Regions from separate parts of the Priestia sp. 3CA3 genome, predicted to be linked through region 1. Evidence: riboswitches for the same ligand, from Rfam matches in the RefSeq annotation. Region 1 holds a riboswitch; each other region holds the start of a gene.
What was found. Region 1 has a riboswitch for lysine ahead of lysA (diaminopimelate decarboxylase). Riboswitches for the same ligand answer to the same signal wherever they lie in the genome.
Positions count from the first base shown of each region.

Region 1 (4,878 bases):
AGTCATAACCCGTGTCGTTTTCATGTGTTGCTCCTATGACAATTTGACCTTGTTCAAACGAAAGAATATATTGGTCGCTTGGAGGCATTACAACGGGCCAGTCTTTTGTATCTAAATCAGGAAGATGCAAGTGGACAATTTGCGCTTTTTGAAAGCTTGCTAAAAATTTCACTCCAAGAGGCTCTAGTAATTGATTTGCCCACGCTCCTGCTGTCACGATTGTTGTACTTGCTAGAAGGGTTTGTCCATTTACGGCAACGCCCGTTACTTGATTATTTTCATAAAGTAGTTCTGCGTTTCCTTCTATTATTTTTGCACCGTTTTTCTTCGCTGCATTCACAAGTGCGTTTCGAAGAGCTCTTCCGTTAACGCGAGCGGCTCCACTAATATGAACTGAACTGTATTCTTCCGAAAGAGCCGGAAACAAAGCCTGTGTTTCTTTAGCGGATAAACGTGTAATCTCGCCTATTTCGGGGGCTTCTTCCCGACGCTTATATGCTCGTTCTTCCATTTTTTTAAGCTTTTGTTCATCAGTGTGTAAACTAATTGCTCCTACTCGCTTATATCCCGTATCCGTTTCTCCATCTTCTTCTAATTGCTGAATTAATGTTTGATAGTACTTGGCGCCGCCTTTTGCTAAGCGGTACCATGCTTTATTTCGACGCTGCGAAAGCCATGGACAAACAATTCCTGCTGCTGCATCAGTAGCTTGACCAGCATCCTTGCGATCTATCAATGTCACATCTGCTCCTGCTTTTGCTAAATGATATGCCGTAGAAGCTCCAAGTACCCCAGCTCCAACTACGATGTATGTTTTCATACCAAAACACCCTTTTCTTTCTTCTAGTATTCTCATGCTATATGTATGCAATTTTAGCATAGCAAAAAAAGAAGTCACATACTAGGCGAAGCTATTTTAAGCTTATTTTTAAGCCTTGCTGACTTTGACATATAGCTCCTTTCGTCTCGTAAACAAGAGCGGTAGAAGTTCTTTTACCAAGATTATAACAGGGTGAAGAAAGCCATAAATAGTGGTAGTACGTCTTTAACGCTGTGGCTTACGGCTTTTCTATTATAGGTGCTGAATAAAAAAATGAAAGAATAAAACCACTATAATATGTAAATAAAAAGAAATAACCATTATTTTAAGGAGAGCGTATGCAATCTTCATTTGTATTATTTTTTATCATTCTTGGTTTACTATTTGGCAAGTGGCGAAGGTATCAAGAATACTACCCTACTTTGCTGTTTTGGGTCACGGGGAATTTGCTTTATGAAGTGCTGCTGTTTCATCACCGCGTATGGGTATTTCACCCTGTTGGTATTGATCATCTTTTTCTACCCGATCACCTAATGGTTTCTCTTGGAATAACCTTAATTATTTATCCGTTTGTTATACCGGTTTTTTTAGGAAGGCTGCCGCTGCATGTAAGCGGCCGGCTGTGGTGGATTCTTTTATGGGCGCTTTTATTTACTGTGATTGAGTTCATTGCTTATGTTAATCACAGTATCACTCATCATTATGGATGGTCGCTGCTATGTTCTTTTCTCTTCAATATTGTCACGTTCTCACTTTTAATCATTCATCAGAAGACAGCGCTGGCTGCTTGGATTCTATCTGGAAGCTTCATAGCTTTTTTATTTATCTTCTTTGATATTCCTATGCCTTAACTTTTCATTGACTAGACAGAGGAAAAGGAAATATAATAGGAGTTACATTTAAATATAATTTTCCTCTCTGAGAATAGAGGTGCATGAAATCAAGAGTCACTTATTGGAGACTAATGGAGTCTGTGAAGATAAGTAAAAGGGATTTCGTGCCGAAGTATATAAACATCCATTGTGTTCATATACTGGTTCAGTATTGAATAAATGCTGAGCTGTCACAAACCACTTGGTTTGTGGAGAGCTATTGAAGAGATGTTGATGCCTAGAATGTAATAATACTTTATTATTATGAAACCAAGACGCGTGAACATCACTTCACGGGTCTTTTTTGTGTTTTTCTACTGACCATCAAAGTTATAGTTGAATGATTTAAATGGAGGGATACGGATTATGTACTTACATGGAACGAGTAAAATTAACAGCAGCAATCATTTAGAAATTGGGCAGTGCGATACGGTCGAACTGAAAAAACAATACGGCACTCCCCTATACATCTACGATCAAGAATTAATTGAGACGAAATGCAAGGCCTTCCATTCAGCCTTTCAAAGAAGCGGATTTTCATATCAAATCGCCTATGCAGGGAAAGCGTTTCTTTGTATGGAAATGGCTAGCCTTTTAACGAAGCTTGATATGTCATTAGATGTGGTCTCAGGAGGCGAATTATTTACAGCTCTTGAAGCGGGATATCCAGCTGAACGCATTCATTTTCACGGAAATAACAAAACGATTGAAGAAATTGAAATGGCTCTTGATGCGAATATTGGCTGTTTTGTTGTGGATAACTTTACCGAACTTGAAGTTTTACATGCCTTAGCAGCTGAGCGCAAACAGAAAGCATCTATTCTTCTGCGTGTTACTCCAGGGATTGAAGCCCACACACATGAGTATATTATGACCGGACAGGAAGACTCCAAGTTTGGATTTGGTCTTTCCAATGACCAGGCTATGAAAGCGGTAAGTTCTGCATTAGAAAAGCCTTACTACGATCTTTTAGGCATTCATTGTCATATTGGTTCGCAAATTTTTGAAGTAGATGGTTTTTCTCGCGCCATTGATATTTTAACTGATTTCTTATTCAGTATTCGTGATAAAATGGAATTTGAAGTAAAAGTTTTAAACGTAGGTGGTGGTTTTGGTATTCGTTATACCGAAAGCGACTCTCCACTTCCAGTTGAGTATTATGTAGATGCACTGACAGAAAAGCTAAGCCGCACGTTAACTGAACAGAATTATACCCTTCCGGAAGTCTGGATTGAGCCTGGAAGAAGCATCGTAGGAGAAGCAGGTACAACGCTTTATACAATCGGCTCAACGAAGGAGATTCCAGGTGTACGCAAATACGTAGGAATTGATGGCGGTATGACCGATAATATCCGTCCTGCTCTTTACGATGCAAAACATGAAGCTGTCTTGGCTAATAGAGTGACGGATAAAAAAGATGAAACAGTATCAATTGCAGGGAAATGCTGTGAATCAGGAGATATGCTTATTTGGGATATCGATTTACCGCGCGTTAATCAAGGAGATTTACTAGCAGTATCCTCTACAGGTGCCTACAACTATTCAATGGCTAGCAATTACAACCGTATTCCGCGCCCTGCTGTTGTATTTGTGAAAAATGGAGAAGCTCGTCTTGCTGTAGAGCGAGAAACATACGAAGATTTGGTGCGTAAAGATGTAAAGCCAGTCGTTACTACGTATGCAATGAGCAAATGATAGCTGTTCTTGCGTAGTAAAGAAGCTATTGTTGTTTGGAGGAAATCTATATGGTTTTAAGTGTATTTAAAACGTACAGATCATCGCTTATTCTGCTTCTCGCTATTTTAATTGGCGGGATAGCAGGATATGCTATCGGGCCCGATGTGGCAGTCGTAAAGCCCTTTGGTGATTTGTTTCTTAATTTAATGTTCATGATTATCGTTCCCCTTGTCTTTTTTAGTGTGGCTTCGGCGATCGCAAACATGAACGAAATGAAACGTCTTGGTAAAATTATGCTAGGTATCGCCGTTGTGTTTGTCGCCACTGCTGCTGTTTCAGCCGTTCTAGGCTTTTTAGGCGCATCACTTTACAATCCGCTGCACAACGTAGATACTTCTGCCATTAAAGAATTAATGGGTGACAGTGAAAATACAGCTGAAAAAATGACGCTTTTAAATCAGCTTGTTAGTACATTTACTGTACCTGATTTTGTTCAGTTATTTTCGAAAGAGCATATTTTACAATTAATTGTCTTTGCCGTTATCTTCGGTATTGCTACCACGATGGCTGGTGAAAAAGGACAGCCTATGGCGAAATTTCTGACTTCGGGTCAAGAAGTATCGATGAAAGTCGTTAAAATTGTCATGTACTATGCTCCAATTGGTTTAGGGTGCTATTTTGCTACTGTGGTAGGAGAACTTGGACCAAAGATCTTGCAAGGGTATGCCAGAGCATTTATTCTTTATTTATTAATTGCAATCGTTTACTATTTTGGCTTCTTTACGCTATACGCATGGATTGCTGGCGGTAAAGCAGGAATTAAGCTGTTTTGGAAAAATGCAGCTGCTCCTTCTATCACTGCTATTGCTACCTGTTCTTCCGCGGCATCTATTCCAGTCAATTTAGACGCAACAAAGAAAATGGGTGTGCCGCTGGATATTGCTGAAACAGTGATTCCATTAGGAGCAAACACCCATAAAGATGGTTCTGTTATCGGTGGTATTCTAAAAATTGTTTTCTTATTCAGTTTGTTCGGCAAAGATATGACGTCTGCTACGAGTATTTTGAGCATATTAGGCGTAGCCTTTTTAGTTGGAGCCGTAATGGGAGCAATTCCTGGAGGCGGTATGATTGGCGAAATGTTAATCATTACAATTTACGGATTTTCGCCAGAAGTTCTGCCCATCATTGCGGTCATTTCCACAATTATTGACGCCCCTGCTACGCTCTTAAACAGTACGGGAAATACAGTAACAGCGATGCTTGTTACAAGGTTTACAGAAGGAAAAGACTGGATTAATAAAATTATCACCACCGATAAAGTCGCCTAGTAAAAAAGCAAAGGGAACAGTCTTAGTGACTCTCCCTTTGCTTTTTTCGTGTGCAGTAATATCGATAGCCGTGTATAAAGTTTGTAAATACGCACATTCTATAGGTATGTTTCATAACCGGACTGGAGGTGTCGTCTAATGAGTAACGCTGCAGGAGGTTCAAAGAAGAATCAACCGA
Region 1 covers NZ_JBXENJ010000004.1:367,420-372,297, forward strand. Annotated here, with positions in the region: gene AC1VNJ_RS13740 (NAD(P)/FAD-dependent oxidoreductase) at 1-820, opposite strand, end outside; gene AC1VNJ_RS13745 (CBO0543 family protein) at 1,159-1,671, shown strand; lysine riboswitch at 1,738-1,920, shown strand; gene lysA (diaminopimelate decarboxylase) at 2,059-3,387, shown strand; gene AC1VNJ_RS13755 (dicarboxylate/amino acid:cation symporter) at 3,438-4,700, shown strand; gene AC1VNJ_RS13760 (hypothetical protein) at 4,839-4,878, shown strand, end outside.

Region 2 (4,878 bases), on a different contig from region 1:
AAGAAAAGCTGGCTATTTTACCGGATCAGCCCGGCTGTTACTTGATGAAAGATAAATATGGAACGGTCATTTACGTAGGAAAAGCAAAAGTATTAAAAAATCGAGTACGTTCCTACTTTACCGGATCTCATGACGGAAAGACGCTTCGACTTGTAAACGACATTGTCGACTTTGAATATATCGTCACATCTTCTAATTTAGAAGCGCTTATTTTAGAAATGAATTTAATTAAAAAGCATGACCCAAAATACAATATTATGCTTAAAGATGATAAGGGCTATCCGTTTATTAAGATTACAGCTGAAAAACAGCCCCGACTTGTTATTACAAGAAAAATAAAAAAAGATAAAGGGAAATACTTCGGTCCTTATCCTAATGTTCAAGCAGCAAATGAAACAAAGCGGCTTCTTGATCGCATTTATCCGTTAAGAAAGTGCTCCACTATGCCAGATAGGCCTTGTTTGTATTACCATATCGGGCAATGTCTAGCTCCTTGCGTAAAAGAGGTAAAAGAAGAGCAAAACAAACAAATTATTGAAAATATCACGCGGTTTTTAAATGGTGGATATGAGCATGTCAAAACAGAGTTAACTGAAAAAATGTTAAAAGCTTCAGAAGAACTTGACTTTGAACGGGCTAAAGAATACCGAGATCAAATTGCTCATATCGAAGCGACAATGGAAAAGCAAAAAGTAACGTTTAATGATTTTGTTAATCGAGATGTGTTTGGCTATTCTTACGATAAAGGCTGGATGTGTGTTCAAGTTTTCTTTATTCGCCAAGGGAAATTAATTGAGCGAGAAGTTTCTATGTTTCCTTTTTATAAAGAGCCAGAAGAAGATTTCTTAACTTTTATCGGTCAGTTTTATGCCAAAAATATTAAGCCAAAAGAAGTGATGGTTCCAGCAACGATTGATGCAGAGTTAGCTGAGAAGTTAGTAGAAGTAGAGGTTCAGCATCCAAAGCGAGGCAAAAAGAAAGAATTAGTAGAACTTGCGTGTAAAAATGCAAAGATTGCGCTCGGTGAAAAATTCTATTTAATTGAACGAGATGAAGAGCGTACAGTTGGCGCAGTTGAACGGTTAGGAGAAGAGCTTGGAATTGCCGCTCCTTATCGGATTGAAGCATTTGATAACTCAAATATTCAAGGAACAGACCCAGTTTCTGCGATGATTGTTTTTGTTGATGGGAAACCGGAAAAGAAAGAATATCGCAAATATAAAATTAAGACCGTAAAGGGACCAGATGATTACAGTTCCATGAGGGAAGTCGTTCGCAGACGGTATTCCAGAGCGTTAAAAGAAGGCCTTCCGCTTCCGGATTTAATTGTTGTAGATGGAGGCAAAGGGCATTTAGCTGCAGTCCAGGACGTTCTCGAAAATGAATTGGGACTTTTAGTGCCTACAGCAGGTCTTGTTAAAGATGATAAACACAGAACCTCCAACCTGATGATTGGTGAGCCTCCTCAAATCATACCGCTTGAACGCAATAGTCAAGAATTTTATTTGCTTCAGCGAATCCAAGATGAAGTTCACCGCTTTGCAATCACCTTCCACCGTCAAGTGCGCTCTAAGTCCGCTTTTCAGTCAGTTCTAGACGACATTCCGGGAGTGGGAGAAAAGCGTAAAAAAGTTTTGTTAAAGCATTTTGGTTCGGTGAAAAAATTGAAAGAAGCAACGGTTGAAGATATACGAAATTCAGGTGTTCCTCAAAACATTGCTGAAAAAATTTATGAAACATTACAAAAATAGTCTTGAAATAATAGAAAATATTTGATAAGCTATTAACTAATTTCATACGACACTTCATCAAATGAAGTGAAGATAGAGGTGCAAATTTAATCAGTACGCATCAGGAAGGGTATGAGCCCTTATGAACGATGCGGAAAGGGAAATTTGCCGAAGTGAACATTACCTCATAGTAATGATTGCTGGTTCTGCGTTGAATAAACGTAGGATTGTCAAGATGTAGATTCTTGGAGAGCTATCTCACGGCAGTGGACGGTTATGTTTTATAATTTTCGTTCGTTAAGCAATGAGAGCTCATCTCATTGCTTTTTTTATTGTCTGAGTAAAAAAATTTAGCTTCTCATCATCCTGCATATGCAAATTTATTGAAAAGGAATGAACAAAATTATGGCATTAATCGTTCAAAAATTTGGTGGAACATCTGTTGGTTCTGTTGAACGTATTCAACATGTAGCAAACCGTGTTATTCAAGAAGCAGAGCGCGGTAACCAAGTAGTAGTTGTTGTATCGGCAATGGGCAAAACCACAGATGCACTGGTGAAATTAGCAAGTGATATTACGGACAGTCCAAGTAAACGCGAAATGGATATGCTTCTTACAACTGGAGAACAAGTAACGATTTCCCTGTTAACAATGGCTCTTCAATGCAAAGGTCATGAAGCCACTTCGCTAACAGGTTGGCAAGCTGGTATCCAGACGGAAGCAGTTCACAGCAATGCACGAATCCAGCACATTGACACGACTCGTATTCAAAGCCAATTAGATAGAGGTCGAATCGTAGTAGTAGCTGGATTCCAAGGCTGTTCAGAAGATGGAAGCATTACAACATTAGGTCGAGGCGGCTCTGACACGACGGCAGTAGCTCTTGCCGCGGCACTAAAAGCTGCAAAATGTGATATTTATACAGACGTAACAGGAGTGTTTACGACGGATCCGCGCTACGTAGAAGATGCTCGTAAACTTCATTCTATTTCATATGACGAAATGTTAGAATTAGCCAATTTAGGAGCAGGGGTGCTGCATCCGCGCGCTGTTGAGTTTGCAAAAAATTATCAGGTACCGCTAGAAGTGCGTTCAAGCTTAGAAAACGAGAATGGAACGATTGTTGAGGAGGAAGTTTCAATGGAACAAAACTTAGTCGTAAGAGGAATTGCGTTTGAAGATAATATTTCACGGGTGACAATTGAAGGGTTAAACAACGAGTTACAAACTCTTTCTACTATTTTTACAGCATTAGCAAAAGAACAGTTAAATGTGGATATTATTATTCAAAACGTAACGGCTAATAATCGCCTCTCTATCTCATTTTCTATTAAAACTGTAGATGTAGAAGCTGCTCTTGCCGTCTTAAAAGAGTATAAATCTACCTTGGGGTATACGCGTATTGAACATGAAAGCAGTCTGGCTAAAGTATCGATTGTGGGATCTGGCATGATATCTAATCCAGGTGTTGCAGCCGAAATGTTTGAAGTGCTGGCAGGAGAGAAAATTGAAGTGAAGATGGTCAGCACGTCTGAAATTAAAGTATCTACAGTTGTACCGCATGCTGATATGGTAAAAGCTGTTGAGACGCTTCACGTAGCATTTGAATTAGAAGAGCAGCAGGCAGTGCAAGTATAAAGAAAAGAAAAAAGACGTGGTATCTCCACGTCTTTTATATATACGTATTTCTTACTTTTTATAACGCTCCGCACGGGTTTCGGTAGGTAAGATATCTTTTCGGTCCCACTGCACGGAAATCAGCACTTTTCCGTTCTTTTCTTTAGGTGTTAAGTAGGCTTCTGTTAGGCAGTTGTTTTGACGCTGAATCTGTTCAGCCACAAACCCTGACTCAAGATGAAATGAACAAGTTTCCTGCTGAAATCTTTTGCTGACCACATCACCTGATAACTCAAGCTCTAGTGAATATTTATCTTTTTTGGCAAGCGTCAGTGTTCCCCAGGAAGCTGCTTTAAAAAATGCGACGATTTCATCCATTGTATTTAATGGATATTTACGCGCAAGGTGTTTTCCTGCCCAGTATGAGATGGTATTCATTTCGTCTCCAAGAAGCTCTGGAATTAACACGTCACGCAAAAGGCTGTATCCGAAATATGGAACGTGATCAAGAGCTCTCTCTGTTTCAGCTGCGGCATTAGGTTCTAATGTTTCCATCGTCTCTTCAAGTTCTTGCTGTGATTCTGTTTGTAAATTGCTCATGCTTTCCCCTCTTTCTTTACTACTATTATATACAAATCTAAAAAACCTCTCACGCATTTTTTTAATAAAATGTAAGAGGATCTTTATTATGGTAAAAAGAGTTAGATGTAAAGATAAAAAATCCATAAAATTACTTTTAAAAGGGTACTTTTACCTGTGTAAATGTTTTGTGAACTTGTTTACAATAAAAGTATAAAGTAAACGCTTACTTAACTGTGGCAAGCGATATTATAATAGAAAGAAAAAATCTTTAACATCAATGCAGTAAGCGTTAACAAATATAAAATTTTATAAATTTATATTTTATAGAAGATTTAAACATCTTGCCTTGACGCTCTTAATCGATGGGAGTAAAATTAACCTGTCACATACTTTATTAGGAAATGCAAAGGTTTTCATTTCCTGTATTCACGATTAATCTATTTGTCTAGTGGGAGTAAGAAAGTTCTTCACAAACTATGTTCATTTAACTAAGGGGGGTCTACGCAGATGGCGGCAAACAGAGAGTTTCAATATCGGAGAATCCATTCACTACTTGGAGTAATACCAATCGGGATTTTCTTAACACAGCATTTAGTTGTGAATCATTTCGCGACAAAGGGAGAAGAATCATTTAATCAAGCAGCTCACTTCATGGAGAGCTTACCTTTCCGCTATGCTCTAGAAATTTTCATTATTTTCTTACCAATCGTTTTTCACGCAATATACGGTCTTTACATCGCATTCACTGCTAAAACAAACGTTAACAACTATGGATTTTTCCGTAACTGGATGTTTATCCTTCAGCGTGTTTCAGGTGTAATCACACTTATCTTCATCACATGGCACGTATGGGAAACCAGAATACAAGCTGCGCTTGGAAAAGAAGTAGATTTTCAAATGATGGAACGAATTTTAAGCAACCCAGCAATGTTTGCATTCTACATAGTTG
Region 2 covers NZ_JBXENJ010000001.1:177,666-182,543, forward strand. Annotated here, with positions in the region: gene uvrC (excinuclease ABC subunit UvrC) at 1-1,751, shown strand, start outside; lysine riboswitch at 1,817-1,994, shown strand; gene AC1VNJ_RS00875 (aspartate kinase) at 2,136-3,368, shown strand; gene AC1VNJ_RS00880 (YslB family protein) at 3,420-3,947, opposite strand; gene AC1VNJ_RS00885 (succinate dehydrogenase cytochrome b558 subunit) at 4,437-4,878, shown strand, end outside.
Region 2: linked by a shared signal. The riboswitch ahead of AC1VNJ_RS00875 (aspartate kinase) and the one ahead of lysA (diaminopimelate decarboxylase) in region 1 are both predicted to bind lysine.

Region 3 (4,878 bases), 180 kb from region 1:
GTTTAGTCGAATTAATCTTCCGCCTACATGCAGGGTAAACGTTTCAATCACTTTTCCATTTTGACATAAGGCGATGTTAGCAGTGCCTCCACCTACATCAATATTGGCAATCACTTTATTGGTTTCAGCAGAATGTTCGATTGCTCCCGATCCTTTTGCCGCTAACATTCCTTCTAAGTCAGCACCAGCTGTTGCAACAACAAAATTCCCAGCGTGTTCAGCTAGATAGTGAACGATACTCTCTGCATTTTGCTTCCGAGCCGTTTCTCCTGTGATGATCACAGCACCCGCCTCCACTTGATCTAAGGAGATCCCTGCTTTTTTGTACTCTTTTTCTAGTAATAGCGTTAACCTTCGAACATCGATTTCAACCTCGTTTACCATAGGTGTTGTATAGATGGAACTTGCATACGTTACGCGACGATCAATAATTTGACAGCCTGGCAGCGTAAACTGATTTTGTTGATTTGCTATTAACAGTTTGCTTACAATCAGTTTTGTTGTGCTTGTTCCAATATCTAAACCTATGCTCGTGATCCATTTCTGTAGCATACGATCAATCCTTTATCTCGTTTGAATATGTTGACTATCATAAAACAGTTTTTTGAATATTTCACTAACTATGTTATCAAACCTGACACACTTTTGTGTAAACAAAGGTGACAAATAAGAAAAAAGACTAAATCTTGGCAGATTTAGTCTTTTTTCTTATGATGAGTGTGATTTAGTTACAATCATTCTTGATGCCGATGGAATTAACAATGAAAGAATGACTAAGCAGGCTATTAGTGACCCTACCATTGAAATACCGTTCATTGAAAAAGAATACCACAGAGCGGACATACCCTTTGGTGCGTACGATCCCCAGAAAATAATACCAGCAATAAAGTGCCAGAAATAACGTGCGAAGCTGCCGATAATAAGGGATAAAACAATTAAAACAAAAGCTTTTGATCTGTTATTGGTAGCTAAATTTGTTTTAATAGATTGTGAAAAAATACCTCCAAAACCTATAAAAGCAAAAGCTACAATATATTCAATAAATGTTTGTAGCGCTGTTAAAATATAAGCTGTTCCTGTGGCTAACTGCAAAAGCCCCCATAATAGACCAGATAGAGCCCCGCCTTTTACTCCCCAGCGAAAGCACATAATAAAAATGGGCACCATGGAGAACGAAATGCTCACAGCCGTCGCAATTTTAATTGAAGGCAAAAGGTCAAGTAGAAGTGCCAATGCTGCAAAAATAGCTATTTCAATTTTAGCCTGTAAAGGTAATGCTTTATTCACGTTTCTCACTCCTGTTTTTGAATCATTCATATCAAACGGTTTACACAGGAGTAAGCAAATATATGCTACTATTCCCACATTCCTACGCTAGCGTTAACTAACAGGTTCGAAGGGTCTGAACATTTCGTTCACTCTCAGCACGGCGGCTCCCCCTGTGGTACGTTTGGATATTTATGTAGTATAAAGACAATGTTTATTATACCATACGTAACAAAATAGATTCGAGAGATTTCAAAGATGTTTCTATTTTCTGAATCTATTTTTTATAATGACAATCGTTTTAGTATTTGTTATACTTCTTTTATGTCAATTGAATATAAAAAACCCTCATCCTAATCGATGAGGTAGAGGTCGCAGTTTTTAATAGTAAAGTAACGGAAATGCAGAGAACATTGAGGATGTTGCTTGAAAGGAAAAATTGCCGAAGTTTAAATCACTTCTCGGTTGATTTAAGCTGGGGCTGTCTCCGAACAGGAACAGAACTGTCACATCATGCGAGTGATGTGAAGAGCTATCTTCACGGAAGGTTGACGCGGTTTTCAGATTTAAAAGCGCGCACATATACTGCGGGCTTTTTTTATGTTATCCCGTCTCTTTCCGTACATTCGAAAGGAGTATTTATCTATGCAAGAGCAGCAAGAATTAAAACGTGGGTTGAAATCTCGCCACTTAACGATGATTTCATTAGGAGGAGCCATCGGAACCGGCTTATTCCTAGCAAGTGGTGGAGCAATTCACACAGCAGGACCTGGGGGAGCGCTTTTAGCTTACGCTATTATTGGCGTAATGGTTTACTTTTTGATGACCAGCCTAGCAGAGCTAGCAGCTTATATGCCTGAAGCTGGTTCATTTAGTACGTATGCGTCTCGTTTTGTAGATCCATCCTTTGGTTTCGCTCTCGGCTGGAACTACTGGTATAACTGGGCTATTACGATTGCAGCTGAATTATCTGCTGGAGCCCTTATTATGAAATTTTGGTTCCCGAACTCTTCTTCTATTTTATGGAGTGCCCTGTTTTTATTAATTATGTTTGGGCTTAACTACCTTTCTGTAAAAGGATTTGGTGAATCTGAATTTTGGTTTTCTTTAATTAAAGTAGTAACGGTTATTATCTTTTTAGTTATTGGTATTATGATGATTTTTGGTATCTTTAACAATGAAGCACCAGGTTTTAAAAACTTCACGCTTGGTGATGGACCGATTCACGGTGGATTCTTCACTGTACTAGGTATCTTTATGGCAGCTGGTTTTTCATTCCAAGGAACAGAGTTGCTTGGAGTCGCAGCTGGAGAAAGTGAAGATCCGGAAAAAACGGTTCCTCGCGCAGTTAAACAAGTCTTCTGGCGCATCTTGTTATTTTATATTTTAGCTATTTTTGTTATTGGAATGCTTATTCCATACACAGCGAATTCATTAGCAAGTGATGACGTGCGAGTAAGTCCGTTTACTTTGATATTCGAACGAGCAGGTCTGGCGTTTGCAGCATCAGCGATTAATGCCGTTATTTTAACAGCTGTTTTATCTGCTGGTAACTCAGGCATGTATGCTTCTACGCGTATGCTGTGGAACTTAGCGAAAGATGGAAAAGCACCAAGGTTCTTAGCAAAAGTGAATAAACGAGGCGTTCCAGTTAATGCCTTAATCGCAACGGCACTTGTCGGTACACTTGCATTTGGTGCTTCATTTTTTGGAGACGGTGCGGTATATACGTGGTTACTTAACGCTTCTGGTATGTCTGGTTTTATTGCTTGGTTAGGAATTGCGATCAGCCACTATCGTTTTAGAAGAGCATTTGTTGCTCAAGGTCATGATTTGAGTGAACTTCCATATCATGCAAAACTTTTCCCATTTGGCCCTATCTTTGCCTTTATTTTATGTGCCGTTGTTATTTTAGGCCAAAACTATTCGGCGTTTATGGGTGACTCGATTGACTGGTACGGTGTACTTGTTTCTTATATCGGACTTCCTTTATTCTTAATTGTGTGGTTAGGATACAAATGGACGAAAAAATCGAAGCTTATCCCGTTAAAAGAATGTCAAGTAACAGTGAAAAAATACGAATAAAAAAAGCTCTCTATTCTTTTGAATAGAGAGCTTTTTTTATATGAGCTGATCGGCAAAATGAAGAGATATATAAGCGGGTTGGTTTTTCATAACAAGCATATAACCTTTGAGGGGACGGTTATAGTAATCAGCAGCTTCGATATAATAAATACGCTGAATTAACCTGCTTAAATGAGTTGCAAAAGATGGAAGTTGGTGATTAGGAATGGTTTGGATGTAGTCTATGATTTCTTGTTTAGTTTGAAGGCCTGAACGGGTACATTCTAACAGATGAAAAAGCGGATCTGCTGCTATAGTAGATAGTTCAGAATTGTGTTTGATTCTATTCAGCTGGATATGCAGTTCTTTTTGGGACCATCTTTTCGGCACAGCTCTTAGATGTTGATATTGAAAATGTGTACTCATGATAGCTAACACCTTTCGTATTAAAATAATAAAACAACTTATTATTTTAATAACCTTTACACATGAAACTAAAACGTTACAATGTGTAAAGGTGTCATACATCTTATAAAATAAGCTGATAAAAAAGTACATCTTGCCACTGATCAAATTTCCAGCCCACTTCTTTAAACTCTCCGCAAAATGTAAAATTAAATTGCTCATGCATTTTGATACTGATATCATTCCCTTTTGTAATTCCTGAAATGACAACGTGATGGTCGAGCTCTTTAGCTAATTCCAAAATGCGCTTCATAAGCTGTTTCCCAATACCATGCCCTTGTTGATTTTTATCAATATAAATCGATAGCTCTACTGTTTGAATGTACGCTTCTTTATCTCGATACGAGGAAAGCGAAGCATAGCCCGCTACTACTCCATCTTTTTCCGCGACAATAAGTGGAAAAAGTTCATTGCTAATATGATTATTAAACCAGCCCCTTCTTTGTTCTACTGTTACAGGCGTTAAGTCAAAAGTAGCAGCACTTGTTTGAACGGACTGATTATAAATTTCAACAAGCATAGGTAAATCTTCTTCTTTAGCATAACGAATGATCATATGTACAAACTCCTTATAGTATAGAATTATCTTTATTTTACTTCTTTTAAGAAACATAATCTACATAAAAAACCGATGTGCGTATGCACATCGGTTATTGGTTTTGGGCATATTGAAAGGTTTGAAGGACTTGAAGAGTCTCTTTTGTAGAAACGACCGTTGCAAACTCTCCGTGCAAGGAAGACAGTGCGAATGTATGTACATCTTCTGCAAGAAGTCTGGTTTTTCCATCGTAGGACATACAATCAAAACAGGCCGTTGCATCGTTCACAACATACGTCCTATACCCTAGATTTCCAGCCATGCGCGCAGTCGTAGAGACGCAGTGATTAGTAGTTAGTCCTATTAAGATAAGCGTATCATAGCCATTTGCTTTTAAATAGCTATCTAGCTCTGTTCCAATGAAACAGCTGTTCACGTGCTTGCGAATTAAGTATTCGTCTTCTTGTGGACCAAATCCTTCTTTGAACTGAAACCCCTTTGAACTTGGATGTAAAGGAGAGTCTGGATTTTCTGATGCATGCTGC
Region 3 covers NZ_JBXENJ010000004.1:186,123-191,000, reverse strand. Annotated here, with positions in the region: gene AC1VNJ_RS12835 (ethanolamine ammonia-lyase reactivating factor EutA) at 1-552, opposite strand, end outside; gene thiT (energy-coupled thiamine transporter ThiT) at 709-1,317, opposite strand; TPP riboswitch at 1,350-1,450, opposite strand; lysine riboswitch at 1,625-1,809, shown strand; gene AC1VNJ_RS12825 (amino acid permease) at 1,912-3,351, shown strand; gene AC1VNJ_RS12820 (hypothetical protein) at 3,388-3,756, opposite strand; gene AC1VNJ_RS12815 (GNAT family N-acetyltransferase) at 3,860-4,351, opposite strand; gene AC1VNJ_RS12810 (cysteine hydrolase family protein) at 4,446-4,878, opposite strand, start outside.
Region 3: linked by a shared signal. The riboswitch ahead of AC1VNJ_RS12825 (amino acid permease) and the one ahead of lysA (diaminopimelate decarboxylase) in region 1 are both predicted to bind lysine.